2 regions of the Thauera butanivorans genome follow, and region 2 is predicted to be linked to the other one. Evidence: predicted binding sites of a transcription regulator. Region 2 holds the regulator's gene; the other holds the start of a gene.

Region 1 (14,201 bases), 2.3 Mb from region 2:
GCACGAAGCTCATGCGCCCGCACACGTCTTCCTGCTGTAGCTTGACGCCGCGCGGCAGCAGGGTGTGGTGGTCGATGAAGGACTTCATCGCCTCGAACACGCCGGCGCGCAGGCCGGACTCGTGGGTGCCGCCATTGACGGTCGGGATCAGGTTGACGTAGGACTCGCTCGGCACCGCGGATTCGAACCAGGCCAGCGCCCAGGCCGCGCCTTCGCCGGGGGCGAAGCTGCTGTCGTCCTTGCCGGCGTATTTCTCGGCGGTGAAGATCGGCGCGACCGCGTCGATGTCGCCGGCAAGTTCCTTCAGGTAGCCGGCCAGGCCTTCGGGATAAGTCCAGGTCTTGCTCTGCATGCCGCCGCCGGCCTGCTCGACGTCGAGCCGCACCGACACGCCGGACAGCAGCACGGCCTTGGAGCGCAGCAGGCGTTCGAGTTCGTGCATCGGCACGCGCGGCGATTCGAAGTATTTCGCGTCCGGCCACACGCGCACGCGGGTGCCGCTCTGGCGGCCGCAGTCGCCTTCGATGCGGACGGCGCCGATGTCCTCGCCGCCGTTGGCGAAGTCGATGCGGTGGATCTTGCCGTCGCGTCTGATCTCGACTTCGATGCGGGTCGACAGCGCATTGGTGACCGACACGCCGACGCCGTGCAGGCCGCCCGAGAAGGCATAGGCCGAGTTGCCTTCGCGCTTGTCGAACTTGCCGCCGGCGTGCAGCCGGGTATAGGCCAGCACCACCACCGGCACGCCTTCCTCCGGGTGCAGGCCGACCGGGATGCCGCGGCCGTCGTCGGCAACGGTGACCGAGCCGTCCAGGTGCAGGCTGACGTGGATCTTCTTCGCGAAGCCGGCCAGCGCCTCGTCGGCGGCGTTGTCGATGACTTCCTGGATGATGTGCGCCGGGCTGTCGGTGCGGGTGTACATGCCGGGGCGCTCGCGCACCGGCTCCAGTCCCTTCAGGACGCGGAAGGAGGATTCGTCGTATTGCTTGGGAGTGTCTTGCTTGCCAGCCATGCTGCGGGCCCGTCCGGTTTCACGAAGGGCGCAAGGATAGCAGAGCCGGATACTGGATGAATGTTCAGGCGCGGGAGCCGGCGCACGGTCGCGGGCGCGAGATATCAGGCGCTGCCGAGGATGCGGCCGCCGCCGGTGGGCTTGGCGAGGCCGTCGGCATCGTACAGTTGCGGATGGTTGGCGGCGGACAGCAGCACCGTCAGCGCGGCCTGGTTGCCGGACATACGTTCGAGGATGAGCTGGCCGTTCAGCGCGTTGCGATCGCGCGCCTGGCGCGCCCGGGCGATGACTTCGTCCCAGCGTGCGAGCACGCGCGGCAGATTTGCGCAGACCTTGCGGATGGCGGCGTCGGAGACGCCATGGCCCATGCGCACCAGCAGCCGCGTGCGTTCGTCGTGCAGGTGCTGGAGCTGGCGGTAGCGCTCGTTCTTCTCGTTGGCGATGTTTATCAGTGCGTCGGTATTGCCCTGCACGAGCAGGCCTTCCTCGCGGTCGAGGATGGCGAGGAATTCGCCGAGCTGCATCGATTCGGCCTCGATCAGCAGGGCGAGGCGCTGCTGGTCGGCGGTGGGGGGGGCGGGCTGGTTCATCGTGTCCTGCGCGGGTCGGTGCATGCGGAGCCGAATCTTACCGCCGTTGCCGTCCGATGGTTCAACCGCGCGACTCGAGCATGTCCCGGACGCTGGCGATCAGGCCGTCGGCGATGCGGTTGGCGTCGATCTTGAAGCGGCCTTCCGAGATTGCCTGGCGGATTTCATCCACGCGCTTCTGATCGATTTCGGGCGATTCGGAAATCGCGCTTTCCGCCTTCTTCATCAGCGTGGCCAGCGGGGAAAGCTGCACGCTGTCGCCGCCGGACTGGGCCGGGGCATTGCTGCGCTGCGCAGGCGTGCGGGCATCCTGCACCTGCGACGGGACATAGGCCTTGCCCGTGCTCTCGATTTTCATGTTGTTCTCCGGAAACGCATCGACACGAATGGGTAGACGGCCGCGTTTCGTGAAACTTTAGTGATTTATTTCACGCCTTGCCACAAGCGCTTGTGATCTAGAAGTCGACATCGACCGTGCCATCCGGCCGCACCAGGCCTTGCACGATCTGGCCGTTGCCGAGACGGATGCGGATACGTTCGCCGGCTGCGGCGCCGTTCAGGGCCTGGCCTTCGCCCGACACCGTGAAGCCGGGGCCGCGCGTCGTCACCAGCACTGTCTGCCCGCGGCGCACGGCATCCGCCTGGCGCAGGCTGCCCGCCCGCAGCGGCGCGCCCGCCGCCTGCGCGAAGCGGGTGACGTGGCCGACGGCCTGCTCGGGCGCGGACAGCACGTTGTCGGGCAGGGCGCTGAGCTCGCCTTCGCGGACTTCGACGTCGGCTTCGCCGATCACCTCGGCCGAGCGCAACGCGCGGGTGGTGACGAGATAGGGGCCGAAGACCTGCACCGTGGCCTGTGCCCATGCCGTCCATGCCGTGGGGGCGTCGCAGCGGACGCCGACGGTGATCTGTCCCCAGGCGCGGGTGCCGGGCTGGAGAAAAGCTTCGAGCGCCGCGCAGGGCGGCAACTGGTTGGCCGGATCGAAGGCGCGCACGTTGATCCGGACTTCGCCGGGCTGGCCCAGGGTTTCCCGTTCCAGCAGGCTGCGTACCGCTGCCTCGACGGCCTCGGGCGGCTGTCGGGCGGCGGCGGGGGAAGGGCTGAAGGACGCAAGCAGGGCCAGTGACAGCAGGCCTGCGCGAAGGAAACGGGACGGGCTGATGGTGCGGAGAGCGGCCGGGCCGGGGAGCAGGCGATTCATGGGCGGATTGCAGCATGCCTCCGGCGTGGAGGCAAGCTGGCGGAAGGGGCAGCGGGCGGCAAGTGCCCGCGGCAGGTTTTGCCGGCGGGGCCGGCAAGCGGCAGATTTGGGCGGTTTTCCGCCGCCTTATCGGGCGAGGGCGGCTGCGGGGCGGGGCTTACCATCGCTGGCATGAAAGCTGCCTGTTCTTTGGGCAATCATGCTGGCCCGTGATCCGTCGCGTCCCCGCCGGGGAACGTGCCGGCCGCATTCGAGAGGTAAGGCGATGAAAACCCTGCTGGACAACCAGATGCGCTTCCATCAGGCGGCGCTCAATCTCCAGGCCCACCGCCAGGAATTGCTGGCGTCGAACATCGCCAACGCCGACACGCCGCACTACAAGGCGCGCGACATCGATTTCCGTGCCGCGCTCGACAATGCGCTGGGCAAGGCGCCAGGGGGCGGCCTGGGCGGCGTCGCGCTCGACATCACGCACCAGGGCCATATCGCCGGCGGCGCGGCGCTCGGGGCCGATGCCTTCTCCAGATACCGCACCGAGCTGCAGTCCGCGGTCGACGGCAACACCGTCAACATGGACGTCGAGCGTGCGGCCTTCGCCGAGAACGCGCTGCGCTACGAGGCGAGCCTGACCTTCATCAACGGCATGCTGCGCTCGATGAACACCGCGCTCACCGGCCAGTAAGGAATTCCATCATGAGCATGCTCAACGTCTTCCAGATCGCCGGCTCGGCGCTCAACGCGCAGTCGCTGCGGCTCAACACCACCGCCTCCAACCTCGCCAACGCCGACAGCGTCACCACCGAGACCGGCGAGCCTTACCGCGCCAAGCAGGTCGTCTTTGCCGCCCGGCAGATGGCCGGGCCGGCGGCGGTCGGCGTGCAAGTGACGCAGATCGTCGACAGCGCCGCGCCGATGCGGATGGTGTACGAGCCGAACAACCCGGCGGCCAATGCCGACGGCTATGTCGAAATGCCCAATGTGAACGTGGCCGAGGAGATGGTGAACATGATCTCGGCCTCGCGCTCCTACCAGAACAACGCCGAGATCATGAACACGGCACGGACATTGCTACAGCGTACCTTGCAGATCGGACAGTGAGCGCTGTCCGGCAAATGATGCCGTAGCAGGAGAGATTCATGAGCACCGTCTCGAACGATGTGACAACGGAAAACGTGCTGTCCAAGCTGGCACGCAGCGAACCCGTGCAGAAGGCGGAAGAGGACATGCAGGGGCGTTTCCTCAAGCTGCTGACCACCCAGCTTCGCAACCAGGACCCGATGAACCCGATGGAAAACGCCGAGCTGACTTCCCAGCTCGCGCAGATGAGCACGGTCGATGGCATCGAGCGGCTCAACAAGATGGTCCAGTCCTTCTTCGATTCGCAGGCCTCGAACGAGGGCATCAACGCTGCGGCCCTGATCGGGCGCGGCGTGCTGGTGGAAGGCCAGCAGATGGTGCTGACCGAAGCGGGCGGCATCGGCGGTTTCGAGATCGACGGGCCGGCCGACCGCGTGACGCTGACGGTGACCGACAGCTCGGGCCTGCCGGTCAAGCAGATGGTGTTCGACAGCATCGAGGCCGGCAGCCACAACTTCATCTGGGACGGCACCGCGGAAGACGGCTCGCGCGCCGCCGACGGCGTCTACACCCTGTCGTTGTCCGCGACTCTCGGCGACGAGAAGGTGCAGGGGCGCACGCTGCAGTTCGGGCCCGTGACCAGCGTCGTGCGCGGTCCCAGGGGCGCCGACCTGCAGGTCGGCGACCTCGGTCTGTTCAAGCTCGACGACATCAAGCAGATTCTTTGATCCGGAGCAGCGATCATGGCATTCCAGCAAGGCCTCAGCGGCCTGAGTTCTTCCTCCAAGGCGCTCGACGTCATTTCCAACAACGTCGCCAACGCCAGCACCGTGGGCTTCAAGAATTCCGGCACGGTATTCGCGGACGCCTATGCCTCGTCGCTGACCGGCGCGGTGTCGAAAATCCAGATCGGCATCGGCAGCGCGGTGCAGGCGGTGCGCCAGGCCTTCACCCAGGGCAACGTCACCACCACCAGCAACCCGCTGGACATGGCGATCAACGGCAACGGCTTCTTCGAGATCGAACTGCAGAACGGCGGCTACGCGCTGACCCGCAACGGCCAGTTCGACATCAACAAGCAGGGCTACATCATCACCGCGCTGGGCGACAGGCTGATGGGCTACCAGACGGTCGATCCGGTGTCGGGCGACGTCGCGGCGCCGGCGACTTCCTCGGTGGATAGCTTCCGTCCGCTGATCGTGCCTGCGTCGGGCATCGGCGCCGTGCAGACGACGGAAATGAGCCTGAACCTGAACCTGAGCGCGGATGCGGAAACGATCGACGGTGCCGCGATGCCGCTCGATCCGAGCGACCCCCTGACCTATACCTATTCCACTGGAATAAAGATCTTCGACACCCTGGGCAAGGAACACACCTTGTCCTTCTATTTCGCCCGGCGCACCGACGTCGTCGATACCACGACGGCGCCGCCCAGCTACAGCGAGTGGGATGTCTACACCGTCGTCGACAACGATCCGGGCACGCTTACCCACAACTCCACGCTCGGCTTCGACGGCCTGGGCCGGGTCGCCGAGGTCACGCCGCATGCGACGGCGGCCGTCACGCCGCCGACCAATGGCTCGGTGTTCAGCGCCCTGCTCGGCACGGACGCGGTCAACCCGAGCGAGGCCACGCTGGCGATGAACTCGATCACGCAGTTCGGCGGCGAATCCAAGCCGCGTGAATTGGTGCAGAACGGCGCTGCGCCGGGCGAGATCGCCGGTCTGGCGATCAGCCGCAACGGCGTCATCCAGGCGCGCTACACCAACGGCGTTTCCAAGGACATCGGCATCGTCAACCTGACCACCGTGCGCAACAACAACGGCTTGTCGCCCATCGGCAACAACTACTGGGTCGAGACGCCCGAGTCCGGCGGTTTCGCGCGCGGCACGCCGGGCAACGGCATGAACGGCGTCATCTCCGCCGGCCAGGTCGAGGAATCCAACGTCGACCTCACCCAGGAACTGGTGCAGATGATCATCCAGCAGCGCAACTACCAGGCCAACGCCCAGTCGATCCGCACGCAGGACCAGATCCTGCAGACGCTGGTCAACCTGCGCTGATGAGGGCAGGGCGCCGTTCCGGGTTTGCAGGATAGGGAGAACAGAACATGGATCGGGTGATCTACACCGCGATGACCGGCGCCACCGGCACGATGAACCAGCAGGCGGCGGTGTCGAACAACATCGCCAACGCCTCGTCCACCGGCTTTCGTGCGCAGATGCACAAGCTGCGCGGGGTGGAAATCCAGACCGAGGCCTTCCGCAGCCGCTCGTTCGCGGTCGATGCCAGCATCGCCAACGACTTCACCCCGGGGCCGATCCAATACACCGGGCGGCCCTACGACGTGGCGGTGGAGGGCAAGGGCTGGCTGGCCGTGCGGCTGCCCGACGGCAGCGAGGCCTACACCCGCAACGGCAGCCTGGCGCTGAGCCCGGCCGGCATCCTGCAGACCCGCGAGGGCCTGCCGGTGATCGGCGACGGCGGGCCGATCGCGCTGCCGCCCGACACCGAGATCGTCATCGGCCGCGACGGCTCGGTGTCGTCGATCGATCCGAACGGCAACATCGTCAATGTCGTCGCCCAGCTCAAGCTGGTGAATCCGCCCGAGGCCGAGCTGGTGCGCGGCGACGACGGCCTGTTCCGGCTCGCCGGCGGCGCGCCCGCGCCGGCGGACGAGAACGTGCAGGTCGCCGGCGGCTACCTGGAAGGCAGCAACGTCAATGTCGCCGACCAGATGGTGCAGATGATCTCGCTCGCCCGCCAGTTCGAGATGCAGGTGCGCATGCTGCAGACCGCCGAAGCCAACGACCGCGCTGCGGCGCAGGTGCTGGGGGCGCGTTGAGATGGCGGGCGCTGCTCCGCGGCAGCTGCGCTTCGTACGGAATTAGCACGGTTTTTGCGTTGTTTATCGCGGGATGGCCGGGGCCGGCAAAGGCCTAGACTGATCCCATGCACAAACGGCAATCGCCGCCGCGTGCCGGCAAAGCCTGCCGGCACGGCAATGCAGAACAGAGGACTTCATCATGATCCGCTCCCTGTGGACCGCCCGCACCGGGCTCGATGCCCAGCAGACTTCGCTGGACGTGATCTCCAACAATCTGGCCAACGTGTCGACCAACGGCTACAAGCGCCAGCGCGCGGTGTTCGAGGACTTGCTGTACCAGACGATGCGCCAGCCGGGCGCGCAGACCACGCAGCAGACCCAGGTCTCCAGCGGCCTGCAGATCGGCACCGGCGTGCGTCCGGTGGCCACCGAGCGCATCTTCACCCAGGGCAGCCCGCAGCAGACTGGCGGCTCGCTGGACCTGGCGATCCAGGGCAACGGCTTCCTGCAGATCGCGATGCCCGACGGCACCACCGCCTACACCCGCGACGGCGCGCTGCAGCTCGACAACCAGGGCAACGTCATCACCGCCAGCGGCTATCCGCTGCTCGACGCCATCCAGATTCCGGCCGACGCCACGCAGATCTCCATCGGCAAGGACGGCACGGTCACGGTCAAGCTGCCCAACCAGGTCGAGATGCAGCCGGTCGGCCAGATCCAGGTGGCGACCTTCATCAACCCGGGCGGCCTGCAGAGCATGGGCGAGAACCTGTTCTACGAGACGGCGTCGAGCGGCGAGGCCACGCCGACCGAGCCGGGCACCAATGGCGCGGGCGTCATCAACCAGGGCTACGTCGAGAACTCGAACGTCAACGTCGCCGAGGAACTCGTCAGCATGATCGTCACGCAGCGCGCCTACGAGCTGAATTCGCGCGCCATCTCCACGTCCGACCAGATGCTGGGCCGGCTCACCCAGCTGTGAGCGCATCGCCATGAAACCGCTGTCCGCATTCTGGCTTGCCGCCGCGCTGGCGCTGCTGTCGGGCTGCGCCGCCATCGAAACCGTGCCGCCGACCGCCGTGCATCAGCCGATGAGCGTGCGCCCGGACGGCCAGGCTCCGGCACCCGCCGCGAACGGCGCCATCTACCAGGCGGCGCTGGCGCGCCCGCTGTTCGAGGACAGGCGCGCGCGCCATGTCGGCGACATCATCACGATCAACCTGGTCGAGCGCAACACCGCGACCAAGAGCGCCAACACCAGCGCAACGCGCAGCTCCGAAATGACGGGCGGCATCACCGCCTCCTCGCGCCTGCCGCTGGGCGGGCTCAATGGGCTGAACGTCGAGGCCGGGGTCGATTCCGGCTTCAACGGCGCCGGCAGCGCCCGCGCCAACAACGCCTTCAACGGCACGATCACGGTCACGGTCATCGACGTCTACGCCAACGGCAACCTGCTGGTGTCGGGCGAGAAGATGCTGGCGATCAACCAGGGCAACGAATTCATCCGCTTCTCGGGCGTGGTCGACCCCAACACCGTCACGTCGACCAATACGGTGCAGTCGATCCAGGTCGCCGATGCGCGCATCGAATACCGCGGCACCGGCGTCATCGACCAGTCCAACACCATGGGCTGGCTGCAGCGCTTCTTCCTCGCCATCCTGCCTTTCTGAACGGGGCCAGACATGAACGCCTTCCGATCCCTGCTGACGCGCGCGCTGGTGGTGGCCGTGGCGGCCGGCATCTTCTTCGTGTCGGCGGCCGAAGCCGCGCCCGAGCGCATCAAGGACCTGGCCACCATCGCCGGCGTGCGCGAGAACCAGCTCGTCGGCTATGGCCTGGTGGTCGGCCTCGACGGCAGCGGCGACCAGACCACGCAGACGCCCTTCACCAAGCAGAGCATCGTCAACATGCTGGGCAACATGGGCGTCACCGTGCCGCAGGGCACCAACATGCAGTTGAAGAACGTCGCCGCGGTGATGGTGACGGCCAGCCTGCCGGCCTTCGCCCGGCCCGGCCAGGCGATCGACGTCACCGTGTCCTCGATCGGCAACGCCAAGAGTCTGCGCGGCGGCACGCTGGTGATGACGCCGCTGAAAGGCGCGGACGGCCAGGTGTATGCGGTGGCCCAGGGCAACCTCGCCGTCGGCGGCGCGGGCGGCGCGGCGGGCGGCGCGGCGCAGACCATCAACCATTTGGCGGCAGGGCGGATTCCCGGCGGCGCCACGGTGGAGCGCGGCGTGGCCGCGTCGGTCGGGCAGGGCGACTTCGTCATGGTCGAGCTCAATGAAGCCGATTTCCACACCGCCGGCAAGGTGGTCGATGCCATCAACGCGATTGCGCCGGGCTCGGCCTATGCGCTGGACGGCCGCAGCATCCAGGTCATGGCGCCGCAGGACGTGTCGCGCCGCGTGGCCTTCCTCGGCCGGATCGAGAACCTGAGGGTGGCACCGGGCGAGCAGATCGCCAAGGTCATCGTCAATTCGCGCACCGGCTCGGTGGTCATGAACCAGCGCGTGACGCTGCAGAACGTGGCGGTGTCGCACGGCAACCTCACCGTCACCGTCGACAGCCAGACCGAAGTCAGCCAGCCGGCGCCGTTCTCGCGCGGCGAGACGGTGGCGGCGCAGAACCAGGGCCAGGTCGACATCCGCCAGGACGGCGGCAGCATCCACAACGTGCGTGCCGGCGGCAATCTGGCCGACGTGGTCAAGGCGCTCAACGCATTGGGCGCCAAGCCGATGGACCTGGTCAGCATCCTGCAGGCGATGAAGGCGGCCGGCGCGCTGCGCGCCGAGCTGGAAATCATCTGAGGGCGGGCCATGAACGCCGGCGTCCAGCTCAACGCCCTCGATCCCAACTCGCTCGGCGAGCTGCAGCGGCTCGCCCGCAGCGAAGGCCGCTCGAATGAGGCCTTGCGCGCGGCCTCGAAGCAGTTCGAGGCCTTGTTCATGCAGATGATGCTGAAGTCGATGCGCGACGCCACGCCGCAGAACAGCCTGCTCGACAGTGACCAGACCCGCATGTACCAGAGCCTGCTCGACCAGCAGATGGCACTGAACCTGTCGCAGGGGCGCGGCACCGGCCTCGCCGATACCCTGTTCCGCCAGCTTGGCGGCAAGGATGAAGGTGCGGCGGGTACGGATGCCCTGGCGGCGCCCGCACAGGCCGGGCAGACCGGGCAGGGCGGCAAGGATGGCTTTCCGCTTGCCGGCGTGCTTCGCGGCGCGGCAATATCTGCCGCCGCGCGGCGCGCGGTGCCGGTTCAGGCCCGTGCCGAGGCTGCTGCGCCGGCTGCCTCCGGCGATGCCAGGGCGGCCGGCGGCGGCGTGCTCGAAGCCGGCTTCAGGGAGGCGATCCAGCGCGTGCGCCAGCTTGGCGGCGCGGTGTCGGACAAGGTCCGCGGCTTCGTCGCCGAGGTGTGGCCGCATGCCGTCGAAGCCAGCAAGCGCACCGGCATCCCGCCCGCCTTCATGGTGGCGCAGGCGGCGCTGGAAACGGGCTGGGGCGAGAAGCAGTTGCGCCATGCCGACGGCAGCCCCAGCCACAACCTGTTCAACATCAAGGCCGGCTCGGCCTGGCGCGGCCGCACCGTCGACCGCGAGGTCACCGAATATGCCGACGGCCGCCCCTATGCCGAAGCGGCACGCTTCCGCTCGTATTCGTCCTATGCCGAATCCTTCCGCGACTATGCCAGCCTGATGGCGCGCAGCCCGCGCTACGCCGGCGTGCTGGGCCAGACCGATGCTGCCGGCTTCGCCCGCAGCCTGCAGGATGCCGGCTATGCCACCGATCCGCAGTACGCCGACAAGCTCACCCGCATCATCGGCGGCAGCACGCTGCGCAGCGCACTGGCCGGCATCGGCTGAGCCTGCCGCTCCGGATGGCCGCATGAATTGCCGGTTTCGGGGTGGCATCCTTCTTGCTGAACCCTTTCCAGGCAATCGCGGATCAGGAAGACCATCATGGCTGGCATGCTGAACATCGGAATGACGGGCCTCAATGCGGCACAGGCCCAGCTCAATACCACCAGTCACAACATCACCAATGCAGGGACCAAGGGCTACCACCGGCAAACGGTGGGGCAGAGTGCGCTGCAGCCCTTGTTCACCGGCGCGGGCTTTTTCGGCCAGGGCACCCAGGTGTCCTCGGTGACGCGCAGCTACGACCGCTTCCTGGAAGGACAGATCCTGCAGGCCGACAACCGCCGCTCGCAATATGCGGCCTACGGCGCGCAGGTCGGCCAGATCAACAACCTGCTGGCCGATCGCACCACCGGGCTGTCGCCGGCGATGGAAAACTTCTTTGCCGGCGTGCAGGAAGTCGCTTCCAACCCGACCAGCGTGGCGGCGCGCCAGGCGCTGATTTCCAATGCCCAGTCGCTGGCGTCGCGCTTCCAGTCGCTGAATGCCCGGCTGGAAGAAATCCGTGACGGCGTCGAAGGCAGCATCGTGCAGACGGTCGAGTCGATCAACACCTATGCGCAGGCGATCGCGGACATGAACCAGCGCATCGTCATCGCCCAGGCGGGCGGAGCCGGCACGCCGGCCAACGACCTGCTGGACCAGCGCGACCAGTTGCTGGCCGAACTGAACAAGCTGGTGAAGATCACCATCGTCGAGGAAACCGATGGCGCGCAGGCGAACGGCGCGGTGTCGGTGTTCATCGGCTCGGGGCAGTCGCTGGTGCTGCGTGGCACGGTATCGACCTTCGAAGTCGTGCCCAGCGCCAACGATCCGACACGCGGCGCGATCTCGATGGTGGCGCCGGGCGGCAACCGCATGGAACTGGCGGAATCGCTGCTGACCGGCGGAACGCTCGGCGGGCTGCTGGAGTTCCGCCGCGTGTCGCTCGATGCCGCACAGAACGAACTGGGCCTGATCGCGCTGGGCATCACCGAAACCGTCAATGCCCAGCACAAGCTCGGCATCGACCTGGAAGGGGTCTTCGGCAAGGACTTCTTCAAGCCGATCACGCCCACGGTCGTGCCGGCCACGGCGGGCGTCAGCGCCGGCATCACCGACGTGAGCGCGGTGCGGGCCAGGGATTACCGCGTCGCCATCGACAGCGACGGCGGCGCGCTCAGGCTGTTTGCCGGCAACGAGGAGCTGGCTTCCCTGAGCCTGCCGGCCGCCGGGCCGCTGACGTTGAACGGCGGCGGCCTGTCGGTCACGATTCCGGACGCGGCCAGCGTGCCGGCCAAGGGGCTGCTGATCCAGCCGACGCGCAACGCCGCGCGCGACATTTCCGTGGCCATTTCCGATCCGCGCGAAATCGCCGCCGGCGGGCCGATGTCGGTGACCGCGCCATTGACCAACCAAGGCACGGGCAAGCTGGCCAACATCGATGTCCGCAGCAACGCCGGCATGGATGCTTCGGGCGACGGCAAGCCGGATTTCGCCGCCTTCTCGGCCAGCTTCGGCGGCACCAGTCTGTCGGTGCCGGCCGGCTACACCATCGAGCGCCTGCGGCAGGACAGCACGAGCGGACAGTGGCTGACGGATACCGCCTATCCAAGCGGCGGCACCGGCACGACCTTTGACCCGGCCACGGATTCGTCCGGAGCGCGCTTCCGCGTCACCGGCCCGGGCGGGTATGAGTTCGACTTCGAGTTCAGCGGCACGCCCGAAGCTGGCGACACTTTCGCCTTCGCGCCGAACGCTGCCGGCGTCGCCGACAACCGCAATGCGGTCGCGCTCGGCGCGCTGCAGACGTCCAAGACCCTGCTGGCCGATGCCGGCGGGCGGCCGACCGCCACGTTCCAGTCGGTCTATGCCCAGACCGTGACCACCGTCGGCAACAAGACGCGCGAAGCCCAGGTCAACGAAGCCGCGCAGCAGGCGCTGGTGACACAGGCCACCTCGGCGCGCGACAGCGTCTCGGGCGTCAATCTGGACGAGGAAGCGGCCAACCTGATCCGCTTCCAGCTTGCCTATCAGGCCTCGGCCCGCGTCATGACCGTGGCGCAGCGGCTGTTCGACGAACTCATCGCCATCGGCCGCTGAGCCGGAAACATCGGGAGAGCATCATGCGCATTTCGTCCAACATGATCTACGACCGTGGCGTGGCCTCGATCCAGCAGCAATGGTCGAACATCCTGCAGACTTCGCAGCAGGTGGCCACCGGCCGCCGCGTGCTGACGCCGGCCGACGACCCGATCGCTTCGGCCCGCGCGCTCGAAATCGGCCAGACCCAGGCGGTCAACAAGCAGTTCTCGGTGAACATCGGCTACGCCGACGATGCGATGAAGCTGCTGGAAGCACGCCTGGATGGGGCCGGCGAAATCCTGCACTACGTGCGCACGCGCGCCGTGCAGGCCGGCAACGGCGACAGCACGATGAAGCCGGAAGACCTGCGTGCGCTGGCGGTCGACATGAAGGCGCAGTTCGAAGCCATGCTGGCGCTGGCCAACAGCCAGGACGGCATGGGCGAGTACATCTTCGGCGGCTATCGTTCGCAGGCACAGCCGTTCAACGGCAACCTGTCCGGCGTCAGCTATGCCGGGGACCAGGGCGAGCGCAGCATCCAGGTGTCGGCCTCGCGCTACATGCCGATCAGCCTGCCGGGCTCGGACGTGTTCGACCGCACGCTGACGCTCGACACCGACACGATCAAGATCCATGGCGCGATCGACAACGAGGGCAGCGCCGCACCCGCCCTGAGCGCAGTCGACCCGGCGGCGGTGAACCAGGCGTCGCGCTATCAGCTCCGCTTCGATGAGGCGACCGGCGAATACAGCGTCACGCGCCTCGGCCAGGATGGCAACGAAGTGCCGCCGGCGACCACGCTGACGCCGCCGAGCGCCACCATCGACGGCTTGACGCTGTCCCTGCCGACGGCCGACGTGGCCGATGGCGACGCCTTCGAAATCTACGTGCCGTCGACCAGCATGCTCAACAACATGGCCATGTTCGCCGTCGCGCTGGAAAAGCAGAACGGCGTGTCGGGCATGACCGGAGCGGTTGCGTTCGCGCTGGAAACCTTCGATGCCAGCCAGGAAAGCATCCTGAAAGCGCGCGCCCAGATCGGTTCGCAACTGACCGAAACCGAGGCGCTGGCCAATCTCGGCAGCGATCTGAACATCCAGTACGCCGCCACGCTGTCCGACCTGATGGACGTCGATTACGTCGATGCGATCTCGCGCCTGACCCAGCAGCAGACTTACCTGCAGGCGGCGCAGATGTCCTTCATGCGGGTGTCCGGCCTGTCGCTGTTCAACTACCTCAACTGAGTCCCGCCATGCCTGCCCGTTCCGCCCTGGCCCTCACTGCCGCCGCTGCGGTCGCGCTCGTCCTTGCCGGCTGCTCTTCGGCGTCCAGAATCTCGGCGCCCGAACAGGAAGAACAGGCATCGGCTCAGCCCTCCGGCCTGGAGCGGACCCGGGCGTGGGCCGGAGACCAGGGCGCCCCGGTGGCGGCGATCGCCGGCGGGCTGCTGATGCTGCGCGACTTGGAGATGCTGAAGGTCGAGTACCTGGCCGGTGCCCTGGTGGCTTTCGC
Region 2 (14,201 bases):
CCGCCAACTATGCGCCGCTGCCGGTGGTGTTCCAGCGCGGCGAGGGCGTGTGGCTGTGGGACGTGGAAGGGCGGCGTTATCTCGACATGATGAGCGCCTATTCCGCCGTCAGCTTCGGCCACAGCCACCCGCGCCTGGTGCGCGCACTGACCGAACAGGCGCAGCGCCTGGCGCTGACTTCGCGTGCCTTTTCCAGCGACCGCCTGCCGGTCTTCCTCGAACGCCTGTGCGCCACCTTCGGCTACGAACGCGCACTGCCGGTCAATACCGGCCTGGAAGCCGTCGAAACGGCGCTGAAGGCGGCGCGCAAATGGGGCTACAAGGTCAAGGGCATCGCCGAGGACGAAGCCGAGATCATCGCCTGCGACGGCAATTTCCACGGCCGTTCGATCGCCATCGTCGGCTTTTCGTCCCATCGCCAGTATCGCGACGGCTTCGGCCCCTTCCCGCCCGGCCTGCGCCGCATCCCCTATGGCGACGCGGATGCGCTGGAAGCGGCGATCACGCCGCGCACCGCGGCCTTCCTGGTCGAACCGATCCAGGGCGAAGGCGGCATCGTCGTGCCGCCGGCCGGCTACCTGGCACGCTGTGCCGAGATCTGCCACCGCCACGGCGTGCTGCTGATCGCCGACGAAGTCCAGACCGGGCTCGGCCGTACCGGCCGCCTGCTGGCCTGCGAACACGAAGGCGTGCGCCCCGACGGCCTGATCCTGGGCAAGGCGCTCGGCGGCGGCCTGCTGCCGGTTTCGGCCTTCCTCGCCGACTGCGCGGTGATGGACGTGTTCCGCCCCGGCGACCACGGCTCGACTTTCGGCGGCAATCCGCTGGCGGCCGCGGTCGGCACCGAAGTGCTCGCGCTGCTGGCCGAAACCCGGCCCTGGGAGCCGGCCGAACGGCTGGGCGAAGCGTTGCGCATGCAGTTGCGCGCCGCCGCGCCGCCCTGCGTGCGCGAGGTGCGCGGGCGCGGCCTGCTGGTCGGCATCGAGCTCGACCCCGCCTTCAGCGCCGCTCGCGCCGCCGAATGCCTGCTGGCACGCGGCATCGCCACCCGCGACACCAACCGCAACGTGCTGCGGCTGGCGCCGCCGCTGATCATCGACGAAGCGGTGCTGCGCGAAGGCGCGAACGTCGTCATCGACACGCTGGCCAGCCTGTCGGACTGACGGCGCCGGCACGGCCATGCGGGTGCGGCACAGCAGTGCCGGGCCCGCTCCGGGGTCGTTTCCGGGTGGCCTGCCGCGCCCCCCTCCCCGCCTTCTCCGGTACTCCATCGGGCAACCGCTCGAACAGAGGCAAATTGCACTGCAACACGCGGCCGATTCGTTGCTAGAATTCGCCGGTTTTGCCGTCGTTCCACCGGATTCGCCCCCTTTCCCCCGGCCCCCTACCCGCCGCCTGGAGACGCCCAACATGATGTTCTGGCTCGTCGTCGCCTACCTGGTCGTGTCCATCGCGATCGGGCTCATCGCCGCCACCCGGGTGCACAACGCCCGGGACTACGTCACCGCCGGCCGCAACCTGCCGATGGCAGTGGTGCTGGCAATGGTGTTCGCGACCTGGTTCGGCGCCGAAACGGTGCTCGGCATCTCGGCCACCTTTCTCGAGGAAGGCTTTCGCGGCCTGATCTCCGACCCGCTCGGCGCCTCGGTCTGCCTGGTGCTGTTCGGCCTCGTCTTCGCCCGTCCGCTGTACCGGCTCAACCTGCTGACGCTGGGCGACTTCTTCCGCATGCGCTACAACCGCACGACCGAGCTGGTGCTGTCGATCTGCATCGTGCTGTCCTACCTGGGCTGGGTCGCGGCGCAGGTCACCGCGCTCGGCCTGGTGTTCAACGTGCTGTCGGCGGACGCGGTGTCGATGAACCAGGGCATGCTGATCGGCGCCTCGGTGGTGCTGCTCTACACCTTGTTCGGCGGCATGTGGTCGGTGGCGGTGACCACTTTCGTGCAGATGATCGTCATCGTGCTCGGCCTGCTCTACGTCACCTGGCTCGCCGGCGACATGGCGGGGGGCTTCGAGGTCGTGGTGTCGAAGGCCGCCGCCGAAGGCAAGCTCGACTTCCTGCCGACACTGGACCTTCTCGACATCATCGGCTGGATCGCCGCCTTCGCCACCATGGCGCTGGGCTCGATTCCGCAACAGGACGTGTTCCAGCGCGTCAACTCGTCGAAGAACGAATTCGTCGCCGTCTGGGCCACCACGCTCGGCGGCGTCAGCTATTTCTTCTTCGCCGCGGTGCCGCTGTTCCTGGCCTACACCGCCAACATCATCGACCCGGCGATGGTCGAGCGCCTGATGGAGCAGGACTCCCAGCTCATCCTGCCGACCCTGGTGCTGCAGTACATGCCCTTCTACGCCCAGGTCATCTTCTTCGGCGCGCTGCTGTCGGTGATCATGAGCACGGCTTCGGGCACGCTGCTGGCGCCGTCGGTGACCTTCACCGAGAACGTGCTGCGCGGCTTCATCCCGGGCATGAAGGACCATCAGTTCCTGTGGAGCACCCGCATCACCATCACCGTGTTCACCGCACTGGTGACCTGGTACGCCACCGGCACCGACGCCTCCATCCACCACATGGTCGAGAACGCCTACCGCGTCACGCTGGCCGGCGCCTTCGTGCCGCTGGCCGCCGGCCTGTTCTGGAAGCGGGCCAACAATCTGGGCGCGGCGCTGGCGGTCGGCCTCGGCCTGGGCACCTGGATCCTGTGCGAGATCTTCGTCGCCGAAGGCGATATCGAGCCTCAGCTCTACGGCCTGTGCACCAGCGCCCTCGGCATGCTGATCGGCGGCCTCGTCGGCCCGCACCCGGCATCCGGCGCCCATCGCACCGCACACTGAGCAAAACCGCGGGCAGCGCCGGCGAGCGCAGCCCGCCTCGCCGGCGCTCCCGGCGCCCGGCTTTGATGGTGATCAACGAACGGCCCGCCCCGCTCGTCTAAGGTGGTGGAGTTTTTCCCGTTCCGGACACCATCATCGTGCCTGCCCCGATCGAGCTCGTCTGCCCCGCCGGCAGCCTGCCGGCCCTCAAGACCGCCGTCGACCACGGCGCCGACTGCGTCTATCTCGGCTTCAAGGATGCGACCAACGCGCGCAACTTCACCGGCCTGAACTTCGACCCGCCGCAGATGTGCGAAGGCGTCGCCTATGCCCACGCCCGCGGCCGCAAGGTGCTGCTGGCGCTCAACACCTATCCGCAGGCGGACAACTGGCCGAGCTGGACGCAGGCCATCGACCGCGCCGCCGAGTTCGGCGTCGATGCGCTGATCCTGGCCGACCCCGGCCTGATGGACTACGCCACCCGTACGCATCCGCAGCTGCGCCTGCACCTGTCGGTGCAGGGCTCGGCCACCAGCTACGAGGCGATCAACTGGTACGCCGAGCGTTTCGACATCCGCCGCGCGGTGCTGCCGCGGGTGCTGTCGCTGCCCCAGGTCGCCCACGTCGTCGCCAACACCGCGGTGGAGATCGAAGTCTTCGGCTTCGGCGGCCTGTGCGTGATGGTCGAAGGCCGCTGCGCGCTGTCGGCCTACGCCACCGGCGAATCGCCCAACTGCAACGGCGCCTGCTCGCCCGGCAAGCACGTGCGCTGGGAAGAGACCCCGAAAGGCATGGAAACCCGCCTCAACGGCATCCTGATCGACCGCTTCGCCGACGGCGAGCGCGCCGGCTACCCGACGCTGTGCAAGGGCCGCTTCGAGGTCAACGACGAGACCTACTACGCGCTCGAGGAGCCGACCAGCCTCAACACCCTGGAACTGCTGCCCGAGCTGGCGCGCATCGGCATCCGCGCGATCAAGATCGAAGGCCGCCAGCGCAGCCCGGCTTACGTCGCCCAGGTCACACAGGTGTGGCGCGCCGCGCTCGACAAACTCGCCGCCGGCGGCGCCGACGCCTTCAGCGTGCTGCCGGGCTGGATGGCCGAACTCAACAAGGTATCCGAAGGCCAGAGCCACACGCTCGGCGCCTACTACCGTCCGTGGAAATGATGGAAACCCGCCCGATGAAACTCGCCCTCGGCCCCCTGCTCTACTACTGGCCGCGCCAGAGCGTGCTCGACTTCTACGCCGACATCGCCGAAACGTCTGTCGATAGCGTCTATCTCGGCGAAACAGTGTGTTCGCGCCGCCACGAACTGCGCCTCGACGACTGGCTCGAAGTCGGCGAAATGCTCGCCGCCGCCGACAAGGAAGTGGTGATCAGCACCCAGGGCCTGATCGAATCCGAATCCGACCTCAAGGTGCTGCGCCGCATCGTGCGCCAGAGCGCGGACGGCGCGCCGGGCTTCCGCGTCGAAGCCAACGACATGGGCGCGGTGCGCCTGCTCGGCGAAGCCGGCGCCACTGATTGGGTCGCCGGCCCGACGCTGAACATCTTCAACCCGGCGACGCTGCAACTGATGATCGACGCCGGCGCCACGCGCTGGGCGGTCGCGCCCGAGATGTCGGGCGAGGCGCTCGCCGCCGTGCGCGCCGCGCTCGCCGCACCGGTCGAGACCGAAGTCTTCGCCTACGGCCGCCTGCCGCTGGCGCACTCGGCGCGCTGCTTCACCGCACGCCACTTCAACCTGCAGAAGGACACCTGCGAGTTCCGCTGCCTGGCCATCATGGACGGCATCACGCTGCGCACCCGCGAGGGCGAGCCTTTCCTGACCCTGAACGGCGTGCAGACCCAGTCGGCCCGCGTGCACAACCTGCTCGGCGACCTGCCGGCGGTACGGCAGAACGCCGAAGTGCTGCGCATCAGCCCGCAGGGTTCGGACACCCGCCGTGTCGTCGAACTGTTCCGCGCCGCCCTCGACGATGCACAGACACCGGCCGCCGCACTCGCCGCCAGCCGCGAACTGATGGTGGAAGCGCCGTGCAACGGCTTCTGGCACGGCCGCGCCGGCGCCGAACAGTACGTGGCGGCGTGAGCGCGGCAGCCCGCATCGCCCCGCTTCCTGCCGCATATCCGCCCTGAGAACATCCGGAGCCCGAACATGCCCGCCCTGCCTTCCCTGCCCTTCCCGCCGCCGGCCGTGTTGCTGCCCGGCAACCTGCGCCGCCGCATCGGCGAGCGCCTGGAGCACTTCCGCGTGCCGGACTTCACCGTGCCCGCCGCACTGGCGAAGCTGGCCGGCCGCCTGCCGCAGCAGCCGCCCACGATGGCGCTGACGCTGGCGCTGAACCTGGCGCTCGACCGCATCCTGCCGCGCGACACGCTGGCGCCGCTGAACGGCCGCCACCTGCAGATGCGGGTGCTCGATGCCGGCCTCAGGCTCGACTTCACGCTGGGCGACAAGGGCTTCCAGCGCGCCGCGCCGGCTGCCGGCGACGGCAAGCCCGATCTGGTCATTTCCGCCACCACGCGCGACTTCATCGCCCTGGCCCTGCGCGAGGAGGACCCCGACACGCTGTTCTTCAGCCGCCGCCTGCGCATGGAAGGCGATACCGAACTGGGCTTGCTGGTCAAGAACACCCTCGACGCGGTCGACTGGGATGCGCTGAAGGCAAAGCTGGGCCTCGGCCGCTGACGCTATCCGTAGGAGCGGCTTCAGCCGCGAAAGCAACTGTGGAAACGGCATCTCAGCCCCATTCGCGGCTGAAGCCGCTCCTACGAAGAACCGGGCTGTCGGCGCGAGAATGCTCGCGGACCGATGATGGCCTCGCGCAAACGACAGTGGCCATGGGGATGGCAGGCGAGCCGGCAGCATCTGCGTTAAGCTTGCGCCCCCGCTTCGCTGCCGCGCCCGCGCCATGCCCCGCCCGACCGAATCCGCCTCGCCCGCCACGTTTCCACGGCCCGCATCTGCGCCGCCATCCGAGTTCGACCTGATCCGGCGGCATTTCAGCCGCGGCACGCGGCATACCGATCTCGCCGGCGGCGACGATGCGGCACTGCTGAGTGCGCGGCCGGGCATGCAGTTGGCCGTGTCGACCGACATGCTGGTGTCCGGCACGCACTTCTTCGCCGACACCGACCCGCAGGACCTCGGCTGGAAGACGCTGGCGGTCAATGTGTCCGACCTCGCGGCGATGGGCGCGGAACCGCGCTGGGCCTTCCTCGCGCTGGCGCTGCCGGCGGCCGACGAGGACTGGATCACCGCCTTCGCGCGCGGCTTCTACGCCTGCGCCGACGCTTTCGGCGTGGACCTGGCCGGTGGCGACACCACCCGCGGGCCACTGAACCTGTCCGTCACGATCATCGGCGAAGTGCCGGCGGGCGCAGCGATCGGCCGCGCCGGCGCCCGCGCCGGCGACGACTTGTGGGTTTCGGGCCAGCCCGGCCTGGCTGCGCTCGGCCTCGCCGCGCTGCGCGGCGAAGTCGATCTGGACCCGCCCGGCCGCCAAGGCTGCATCGCCGCGCTGCAGCGCCCGCAGCCGCGCGTGGCGCTGGGGTTGGCCCTGCGCGGGCTCGCCAGCGCGATGCTCGACGTCTCCGACGGCCTGCTCGGCGACCTGGCCCACGTCCTGGCGCAGTCGGGTGCCGGCGCCGTCATCGATAGCGCGGCCCTGCCACTGGCGGCGCTGCTCGCGACCGGCGCGCCCGAGGACAAGGCCCGCGCCTGCCTGCTGGCGGGCGGCGACGACTACGAACTGCTGTTCACCGCAGCGGCCTCCGCGCGCACCGACATCGACGCGCTGTCGCGCCGGCTCGCGCTGCCGCTGCACCGCATCGGCCGGATCACCGGCCGGGCGGGCGAATGCCTGCTGCGCACGGCCGACGGCGAGGAGCAGGTCCTGCATCCGAGCGGCTACGATCACTTCGCATGAACATCGCCGCCGCCGTCACGCCCGTTCTTCCGCCCCCCCCTCCCCGACCTTCCGGAGCGAGCCGATGCGCCCCACTCTGAAACTGATGATGAGCCACCCCGCCCACTTCATCTCGCTCGGCTTCGGCTCCGGCCTGTCGCCATGGGCGCCGGGCACGGCGGGCACGCTGCTGGGCTGGGCGCTGTATCCGCTGCTCAGCGCGCCGCTGTCGGAGTTCGTCTTCCTGGCCTTTCTTGCCAGCCTGTTCATCGTCGGCGTGCTCGCCGCCGAACGCACCGGCCGCACGCTCGGCGTGCCCGACCACGGCGGCATCGTCTGGGACGAGATGGTGGCGATCTGGCTGGTGCTGGCATTCACGCCGGCGACGCTGGGCTGGCAGGCGGTCGCGGTGGCGCTGTTCCGCTTCTTCGACATCGTCAAGCCGCCGCCGGTGCGCTGGGCCGACCGCAGCTTCAAGGGCGGCTTCGGCGTGATGTTCGACGACATCATCGCCGCCGGCTACACCCTGCTCGTGCTGGCCATCCTGGTCCAGCTGTTCGGCCGCTGACCAGCCCCGGTCCCCCCTTCAGCACACATGCGAACGATGGATAGCGAACTGAACGAACTCTCGGCCGCGGCCGGTGCCGCGCTGGCCGCGCGGGGCTGGCTGCTGGCCACCGCGGAATCCTGCACCGGCGGCTGGATCGCGGCGACCGTCACCGCCACCAGCGGCAGCTCGGCCTGGTTCGACCGCGGCTTCGTGACCTATTCCAACGCGGCCAAGACCGACATGCTGGGCGTCGCCGCCACGACCCTCGAAGCGCATGGCGCCGTCAGCGAAGCGACCGTCACCGAAATGGCGGAAGGCGCGCTGATCCACAGCACGGCAGACGTCGCGATCGCCGTTTCCGGCGTCGCCGGCCCCGGCGGCGGCACGCCGGCAAAGCCCGTCGGCATGGTGTGCGTGGCCTGGGCGCGGCGCGGCGCGGCCACGCTGGTGCAGACGCTGCAGCTGGCCGGCGACCGCGAGGCAGTGCGGCGCCAGACCGTCATCCAGGCGCTGCGCCGCTTGATCGAACTGGCTGGCGCGGATATTGCATGACATATTTGCTGTATATAAATACAGATGCTAAGCTGACGCCGTCAGAGACCTTGTTCAGGGCTGCGACAGCTCGCCGCCGAAAATCCCTGCAAGCTCTGTGCCATAATCCGCCCATCACTCAGGAAAAGTTTTCATGGACGACAACAAGGCCAAGGCACTCGCCGCCGCGCTCTCGCAGATCGAAAAGCAGTTCGGCAAGGGCTCGATCATGCGCATGGGCGACGGCAACGTCGAGCGCGACATCCAGACCGTCTCCACCGGCTCGCTCGGCCTCGACATCGCACTCGGCCTCGGCGGCCTGCCGCGCGGCCGCGTGGTCGAGATCTACGGTCCTGAATCCTCCGGCAAGACCACGCTGACGCTGCAGGTCATCGCCGAGATGCAGAAGCTCGGCGGTACCGCCGCCTTCATCGACGCCGAGCATGCGCTCGACGTCGGCTACGCCGAGAAGCTCGGCGTCAATATCGAGGACCTGCTGATCTCGCAGCCCGACACCGGCGAACAGGCGCTCGAGATCGCCGACATGCTGGTGCGCTCGGGCGGCGTCGACATCGTCGTCGTCGACTCGGTCGCCGCGCTGACGCCCAAGGCCGAAATCGAAGGCGAGATGGGCGACCAGCTGCCCGGCCTGCAGGCCCGCCTGATGTCGCAGGCGCTGCGCAAGCTGACCGCCAACATCAAGCGCACCAACACGCTGGTGATCTTCATCAACCAGATCCGCATGAAGATCGGCGTCATGTTCGGCAGCCCCGAGACCACCACCGGCGGCAACGCGCTGAAGTTCTACGCCTCGGTGCGCATGGACATCCGCCGCACCGGCACGATCAAGAAGGGCGACGAGGTGGTCGGCTCCGAGACCCGCGTCAAGGTCGTCAAGAACAAGGTCTCACCGCCGTTCAAGGAAGCGCACTTCGACATCCTGTACGGCGAAGGCATCTCGCGCGAAGGCGAGATCATCGACCTCGGCGTGGTGCACAAGATCGTCGACAAGTCCGGCGCATGGTATTCCTACAACGGCGACAAGATCGGCCAGGGCAAGGACAACTCGCGCGAGTTCCTGCGCAACAACCCGGCGCTGGCACGCGAGATCGAGAACAAGGTCCGTGCCGCCGTCAGCCTGCCCGAAATGCCGTCGGGCGGCGCAGCCCCGGCCGTCGCGGCGGACGAGGCCTGACAGGGACACCAGCGGCTGCCATGGCTGAACCGAGCCTGCGCGAACGCGCCCTGCGCCACCTCGCCCGCCGCGACCACTCTCGCGCCGAACTGGCGAAGAAGCTCGCGGCCTACGGCGACGAGGACGAGATCCGGGCGGTGATCGAACGCATGGGCGAGCTCGGCCTGCAGTCCGACGAACGCTTCGCCCAGGCTTTCGTGCGCAGCAAGGCGGCGCGCTTCGGCGCCAGCCGCCTGCGCAGCGAAATGGCGCGGCGTGGCCTCGACCGTGACCTGGTCGACGAGGCAATCGCCAGCGAATGTGCAGAATCGGAATCGGAGCGTGCGCGCAGCGTGCTGCGCAGCCGCTTCACCACGCCGCCCGCCGATGCCCGCGAATGGGCGCGGCAGGCGCGCTTCCTGCAAACCCGCGGCTTCGCACCCGACCTGATCCGCAAGCTGCTGAAAGAGCCCCACGATGAGTCTGCTTAAGGTCGCTGGCCTGCAAAAGCGCTACAAGGCACGCACCGTCGTACATGACGTCGGTTTCGAAGTCGGCTCGGGCGAGGTCGTCGGCCTGCTCGGCCCCAACGGCGCCGGCAAGACCACCTGCTTCTACATGATCGTCGGCCTGGTGCGCGCCGACGGCGGCCAGATCGGCCTCGACGGCAAGGACCTGACCCACCTGCCGATCCACGCCCGGGCGCGGCTGGGCCTGTCCTACCTGCCGCAGGAAATGAGCGTGTTCCGCAAGCTCACCGTGGCCGAGAACATCCGCGCCGTGCTGGAGCTTCAGGGGCTCGAGAACCGCCAGGTGGACGAGCGCCTGCAGGAGCTGCTCGAAGAGCTCGGCATCAGCCATCTGCGCGACAACACCGCCATCTCGCTGTCGGGCGGCGAGCGCCGCCGCTGCGAGATCGCGCGCGCGCTGGCCACCGACCCGCGCCTGATCCTGCTCGACGAGCCCTTCGCCGGCGTCGATCCGATCGCGGTGATCGACATCCAGAAGATCATCCGCTTCCTCAAGGAACGCGGCATCGGCGTGCTGATCACCGACCACAACGTCCGCGAGACGCTCGGCATCTGCGACCGCGCCTACATCATCAGCGAAGGCCGCGTGCTCGCCAGCGGCCAGCCGGGCGAGATCATCGCCAACGAAAAAGTCCGCCAGGTCTACCTCGGCGAGCATTTCCGCCTCTAGTCCAGGATGAAACCCAGTCTCCAGCTCAAGCTTTCCCAGCACCTCACGCTGACGCCGCAACTGCAGCAGTCGATCAAGCTGCTGCAGTTGTCGACGATCGAGCTGAACCAGGAGATCGAGCGCTTCCTGCTCGAGAATCCGATGCTGGAGCGCGAGGAATTCGACGAGCCGCCGCCCAGGCTCGAACCCTCAACCAGTTCCTCGCCGGCCGAGCGCGAGCGTGAACAGCAGCGCGAAGCCGACACCGACGGGGGCGGCGACGGCGACAACGGCGGTACAGCCGAGCGCGAAGGCGGCGACGAAGGCATCGACTGGTCGAACGTCGGCACCGGCACCTCGGCCAAGCGCGACGATGACGACGACGTCGACTTCCAGGAAATCCAGGCCGCCGAGCTGTCGCTGCGCGAACACCTCGACCAGCAGGTCGCGCTGTCGCCGCTGAACGACCTCGACCGCGCACTGGTGCGCTTCATCATCGAAGCGCTCGACGACGACGGCTACCTGTACCAGCCGCTCGAGGAACTGCTCGAACTGCTGCCGCCCGAGCTCGAGATCGACCTCGACGATCTGTCGATCGCGCTGCGCCACGTGCAGAACCTCGACCCGGCGGGCATCGGCGCCCGCACGCCGCAGGAGTGCCTGGCGCTGCAGCTGCGCGCGATGCCCGAAAGCTCGATCCAGATGCTGGCGCTCGAGATCGTCGACGGGCACCTCGAACTGCTGGCCGAACGCAACTTCGTCCGCCTGAAGAAGCTGACCGGCTGCAACGACGACGAACTGCGCGCCGCGCACGCCCTGATCTGCAGCCTGGACCCGCATCCCGGCCTGCGCCACTCGGCTTCCGAAACGCGCTACGTGCTGCCCGACGTCGTCGTGCGCAAGGTCCGCGGGCGCTGGAGCGTGAGCCTGAACCAGGAGGCGATGCCGCGCCTGCGCGTCAATCGCCTGTACGCCAGCCTGCTGCAGCAGAACAGGGGACAGGGCGGCGGACTCACCGGCCAGCTCCAGGAGGCACGCTGGCTGATCAAGAACGTGCAGCAGCGCTTCGACACCATCCTGCGCGTGTCCCAGGCCATCGTTGACCAGCAAAGACAGTTCTTCGATCATGGTGACGTGGCGATGAGGCCACTGACCCTCCGGGAGATCGCAGACCAGCTCGAGCTGCACGAATCCACCGTATCACGCGTCACCACGCAGAAGTACATGGCGACACCGCGTGGCGTGTTCGAACTCAAGTATTTCTTTGGCAGCCACGTTTCCACCGACACCGGCGGAGCAGCTTCCTCAACGGCAATCCGCGCACTGATCCGCCAGCTGGTGGACGCAGAGGACAGGAAGAAACCCTTGTCCGACGCACGAATTGCAGAAGTTCTGGGCCAGCAGGGTATCGTGGTCGCACGTCGCACCATCGCGAAATACCGCGAATCACTCAATATCCCGCCGGTCAGTTTGCGCAAATCGATCTGACAACAACAGGAGTTAGCATGAATCTCAACATCACCGGGCGCCACGTCGAAGTCACGCCGGCCATTCGCGACTACGTCGGCGCCAAGCTCGACCGCGTCATCCGCCACTTCGACAACGTCACCAGCGTGGCGGTGATCCTCTCGGTCGAAAAGCTGCAGCAGAAGGCCGAAGTCACGCTGCACGTGCGCGGCAAGGACATTTTCGTCGAAAGCGAGGATACCGACCTGTACGCCGCCATCGACGCGATGGCCGACAAGCTCGATCGCCAGGTCCAGAAGTACAAGCAGAAAATGGCCGACCACAACCACGAAGCCCTGAAGCACCAGGCGCCGCCCGAGGCCTGATACCGGCTTGCATTCGAAGCGAGGACAAGACGCGAAGCCGCAGACGGTGCTCATTGCACGGCAAGGCTGGGCAACGCGGTCATCGCTTCGAAGGCGAACCGGTGGATCGTCTCTTGCGGCTTTCCTTCCGGGGTGTGGTTATAATGCGCGCGTTTATCAAGACGCGGCTTCAACGCACCCCGGTCCAACCCCCGTCGCCCAACGTGGCGCCAGCGGTAACGGCGCTGCGCAAGCTCCATAGCGAATGAGCCTGATATCTCAACTCCTGCCACTGTCGAACGTGGTGGTCGATCTGGACGCCAGCAGCAAGAAGCGCGTCTTCGAACAAGCAGGCCTGCTGTTCGAGAACAACCAAGGCATCGCCCAGAGCCTCGTATTCGACAGCCTGTTCGCCCGCGAACGGCTCGGCTCCACCGGCCTCGGCCAGGGTATCGCCATTCCCCACGGCCGCATCAAGGGCCTCAAGGACGCGGCGGGCGCCTTTCTCCGCCTGGCGGCGCCGGTTCAGTTCGATTCGCCCGACGGCAAGCCGGTCAGCATGCTGTTCGTGCTGCTGGTGCCCGAACAGGCCAACGAGACCCATCTGCAGCTGTTGTCCGAACTGGCGCAGATGTTCAGCGACCGCGAATTCCGCGAGGCCCTGCTGGACGCACCCGACGCCGCGCACATCCACAAGCTGTTCGTGAACTGGGGCGCCGATGAATGAGGCAGACCAGCGTCGCGCGGCTGTTCGAGGCTGAACGGGAGCTCCTTCAGCTCAGCCATGTCAGCGGACGGCTGGATGCCGTGCTGGCGGTGGCCGAAGAACGGATCTGGCCGGCCGACCTCGTCGGCCACCTGAACCTGATCCATCCTTCCCGGCTGCAGATCGTCGGCGCCGCCGAACTGGCCTGGGCCCAGCGCCAGACCACCGACAAGGTCGCCCACCACCTCAACGAGATCCTGTCCAGCCAGCCGCCGGCGATCATCGTCGCCGACGGCTGCGCGGTGTCGAACATCATCCGCGGCGTCTGCGAAGCGCACGACGTCGCGCTCTTCACCACCCCCCAGCCTTCGGCCAGCGTCATCGACCAGCTGCGGCTCTACCTGTCGCGCGAGCTGGCCGAGAAGATCTCGCTGCACGGCGTCTTCATGGACGTGCTCGGCGTCGGCGTGCTGATCACCGGCGACTCCGGCGCGGGGAAATCCGAGCTCGCGCTCGAGTTGATCTCGCGCGGCCACGGCCTGGTCGCCGACGACGTCGTCGAGTTCTCGCGCATCGCCCCGACCGTGCTGGAGGGCCGCTGTCCGCCGATGCTGCAGGACTTCATCGAAGTCCGCGGCCTCGGCATCCTCAACATCCGCACCATCTTCGGCGAGACCGCCTGCCGCCGGAAGATGCGCCTGCGCCTGGTCTGCCATCTCGAACGCCGCCAGCCCGGCGACGGCGACCCGAGCCGGCTGCCGGTGCAGCAGGAAGTGAAGGACATCCTCGGCGTCAAGGTCATGCGCGTGGTGCTGCCCGTCGCCGCGGGCCGCAACCTCGCGGTGCTGCTCGAAGCCGCCGTGCGCTCGACCATCCTGCAGTTGCGCGGCATCGACGCGATGCAGGAATTCATCGACCGCCAGATGCAGGCGATGAGCGCCGCCGACGGCGACGGCGCGGCGTAAGCACGCCCCGGCCGGCAAGCGGCCTATCGGCGGTGCTATTGCCGCAGTGCCGCATCGGCTGCTAACCTCGACGGCTTTGCTGCCCCGCGAGCCTTCGATGAGCACCCCCACGGATTACCTCGAGCGCATTCTCAACGCCCACGTCTACGACGTCGCCGTCGAGACGCCGCTCGATCTCGCCGCCAACCTGTCCGCGCGCGTGCATAACCGCATCCATCTCAAGCGCGAGGACATGCAGCCGGTGTTCAGCTTCAAGATCCGCGGCGCCTACAACAAGATGGCGCGGCTGTCGCCGCAGGCCCTGAAGCGCGGCGTCATCTGCGCCTCGGCCGGCAACCACGCCCAAGGCGTCGCCTTGTCGGCGGCACGGCTCGGCACCCGCGCCGTCATCGTGATGCCCAGCACCACGCCCCAGATCAAGATCGACGCGGTCAAGGCGCGCGGCGGCGAAGTCGTGCTCGCCGGCGAATCCTATTCCGACGCCTACGCCCATGCGCAGGAACTGGAAAAGAGCGAGAAGCTGACTTTCGTCCATCCCTACGACGACCCGGACG

What was found. Region 2 encodes sigma-54, which starts transcription at its own class of promoters, with help from an activator protein. Its sites were predicted from a motif close to TGGCACGCTTNCTGCTNA; they were not measured.
Region 1: the regulator sigma-54 is predicted to act here: its motif matches at 2,969-2,986, upstream of flgB (flagellar basal body rod protein FlgB).

Annotation. Positions count from the first base shown of each region.
Region 1 covers NZ_CP183038.1:2,990,127-3,004,327, reverse strand. The annotation lists gene ACNQFN_RS14545 (DNA topoisomerase IV subunit B) at 1-1,012, opposite strand, end outside; gene ACNQFN_RS14540 (flagella synthesis protein FlgN) at 1,117-1,602, opposite strand; gene flgM (flagellar biosynthesis anti-sigma factor FlgM) at 1,664-1,960, opposite strand; gene flgA (flagellar basal body P-ring formation chaperone FlgA) at 2,058-2,801, opposite strand; gene flgB (flagellar basal body rod protein FlgB) at 3,067-3,483, shown strand; gene flgC (flagellar basal body rod protein FlgC) at 3,495-3,899, shown strand; gene ACNQFN_RS14515 (flagellar hook assembly protein FlgD) at 3,938-4,606, shown strand; gene flgE (flagellar hook protein FlgE) at 4,622-5,941, shown strand; gene flgF (flagellar basal-body rod protein FlgF) at 5,989-6,723, shown strand; gene flgG (flagellar basal-body rod protein FlgG) at 6,905-7,687, shown strand; gene ACNQFN_RS14495 (flagellar basal body L-ring protein FlgH) at 7,698-8,375, shown strand; gene ACNQFN_RS14490 (flagellar basal body P-ring protein FlgI) at 8,388-9,515, shown strand; gene flgJ (flagellar assembly peptidoglycan hydrolase FlgJ) at 9,525-10,571, shown strand; gene flgK (flagellar hook-associated protein FlgK) at 10,668-12,707, shown strand; gene flgL (flagellar hook-associated protein FlgL) at 12,731-13,933, shown strand; gene ACNQFN_RS14470 (hypothetical protein) at 13,942-14,201, shown strand, end outside.
Region 2 covers NZ_CP183038.1:696,482-710,682, reverse strand. The annotation lists gene rocD (ornithine--oxo-acid transaminase) at 1-1,163, shown strand, start outside; gene ACNQFN_RS03440 (sodium:solute symporter family protein) at 1,411-2,838, shown strand; gene ubiU (ubiquinone anaerobic biosynthesis protein UbiU) at 2,970-3,986, shown strand; gene ACNQFN_RS03430 (U32 family peptidase) at 4,001-4,912, shown strand; gene ubiT (ubiquinone anaerobic biosynthesis accessory factor UbiT) at 4,979-5,512, shown strand; gene thiL (thiamine-phosphate kinase) at 5,736-6,752, shown strand; gene ACNQFN_RS03415 (phosphatidylglycerophosphatase A) at 6,817-7,299, shown strand; gene ACNQFN_RS03410 (CinA family protein) at 7,336-7,833, shown strand; gene recA (recombinase RecA) at 7,967-9,007, shown strand; gene recX (recombination regulator RecX) at 9,028-9,477, shown strand; gene lptB (LPS export ABC transporter ATP-binding protein) at 9,464-10,186, shown strand; gene ACNQFN_RS03390 (RNA polymerase factor sigma-54) at 10,193-11,653, shown strand; gene hpf (ribosome hibernation-promoting factor, HPF/YfiA family) at 11,671-11,997, shown strand; gene ptsN (PTS IIA-like nitrogen regulatory protein PtsN) at 12,242-12,703, shown strand; gene hprK (HPr(Ser) kinase/phosphatase) at 12,700-13,647, shown strand; gene ilvA (threonine ammonia-lyase, biosynthetic) at 13,745-14,201, shown strand, end outside.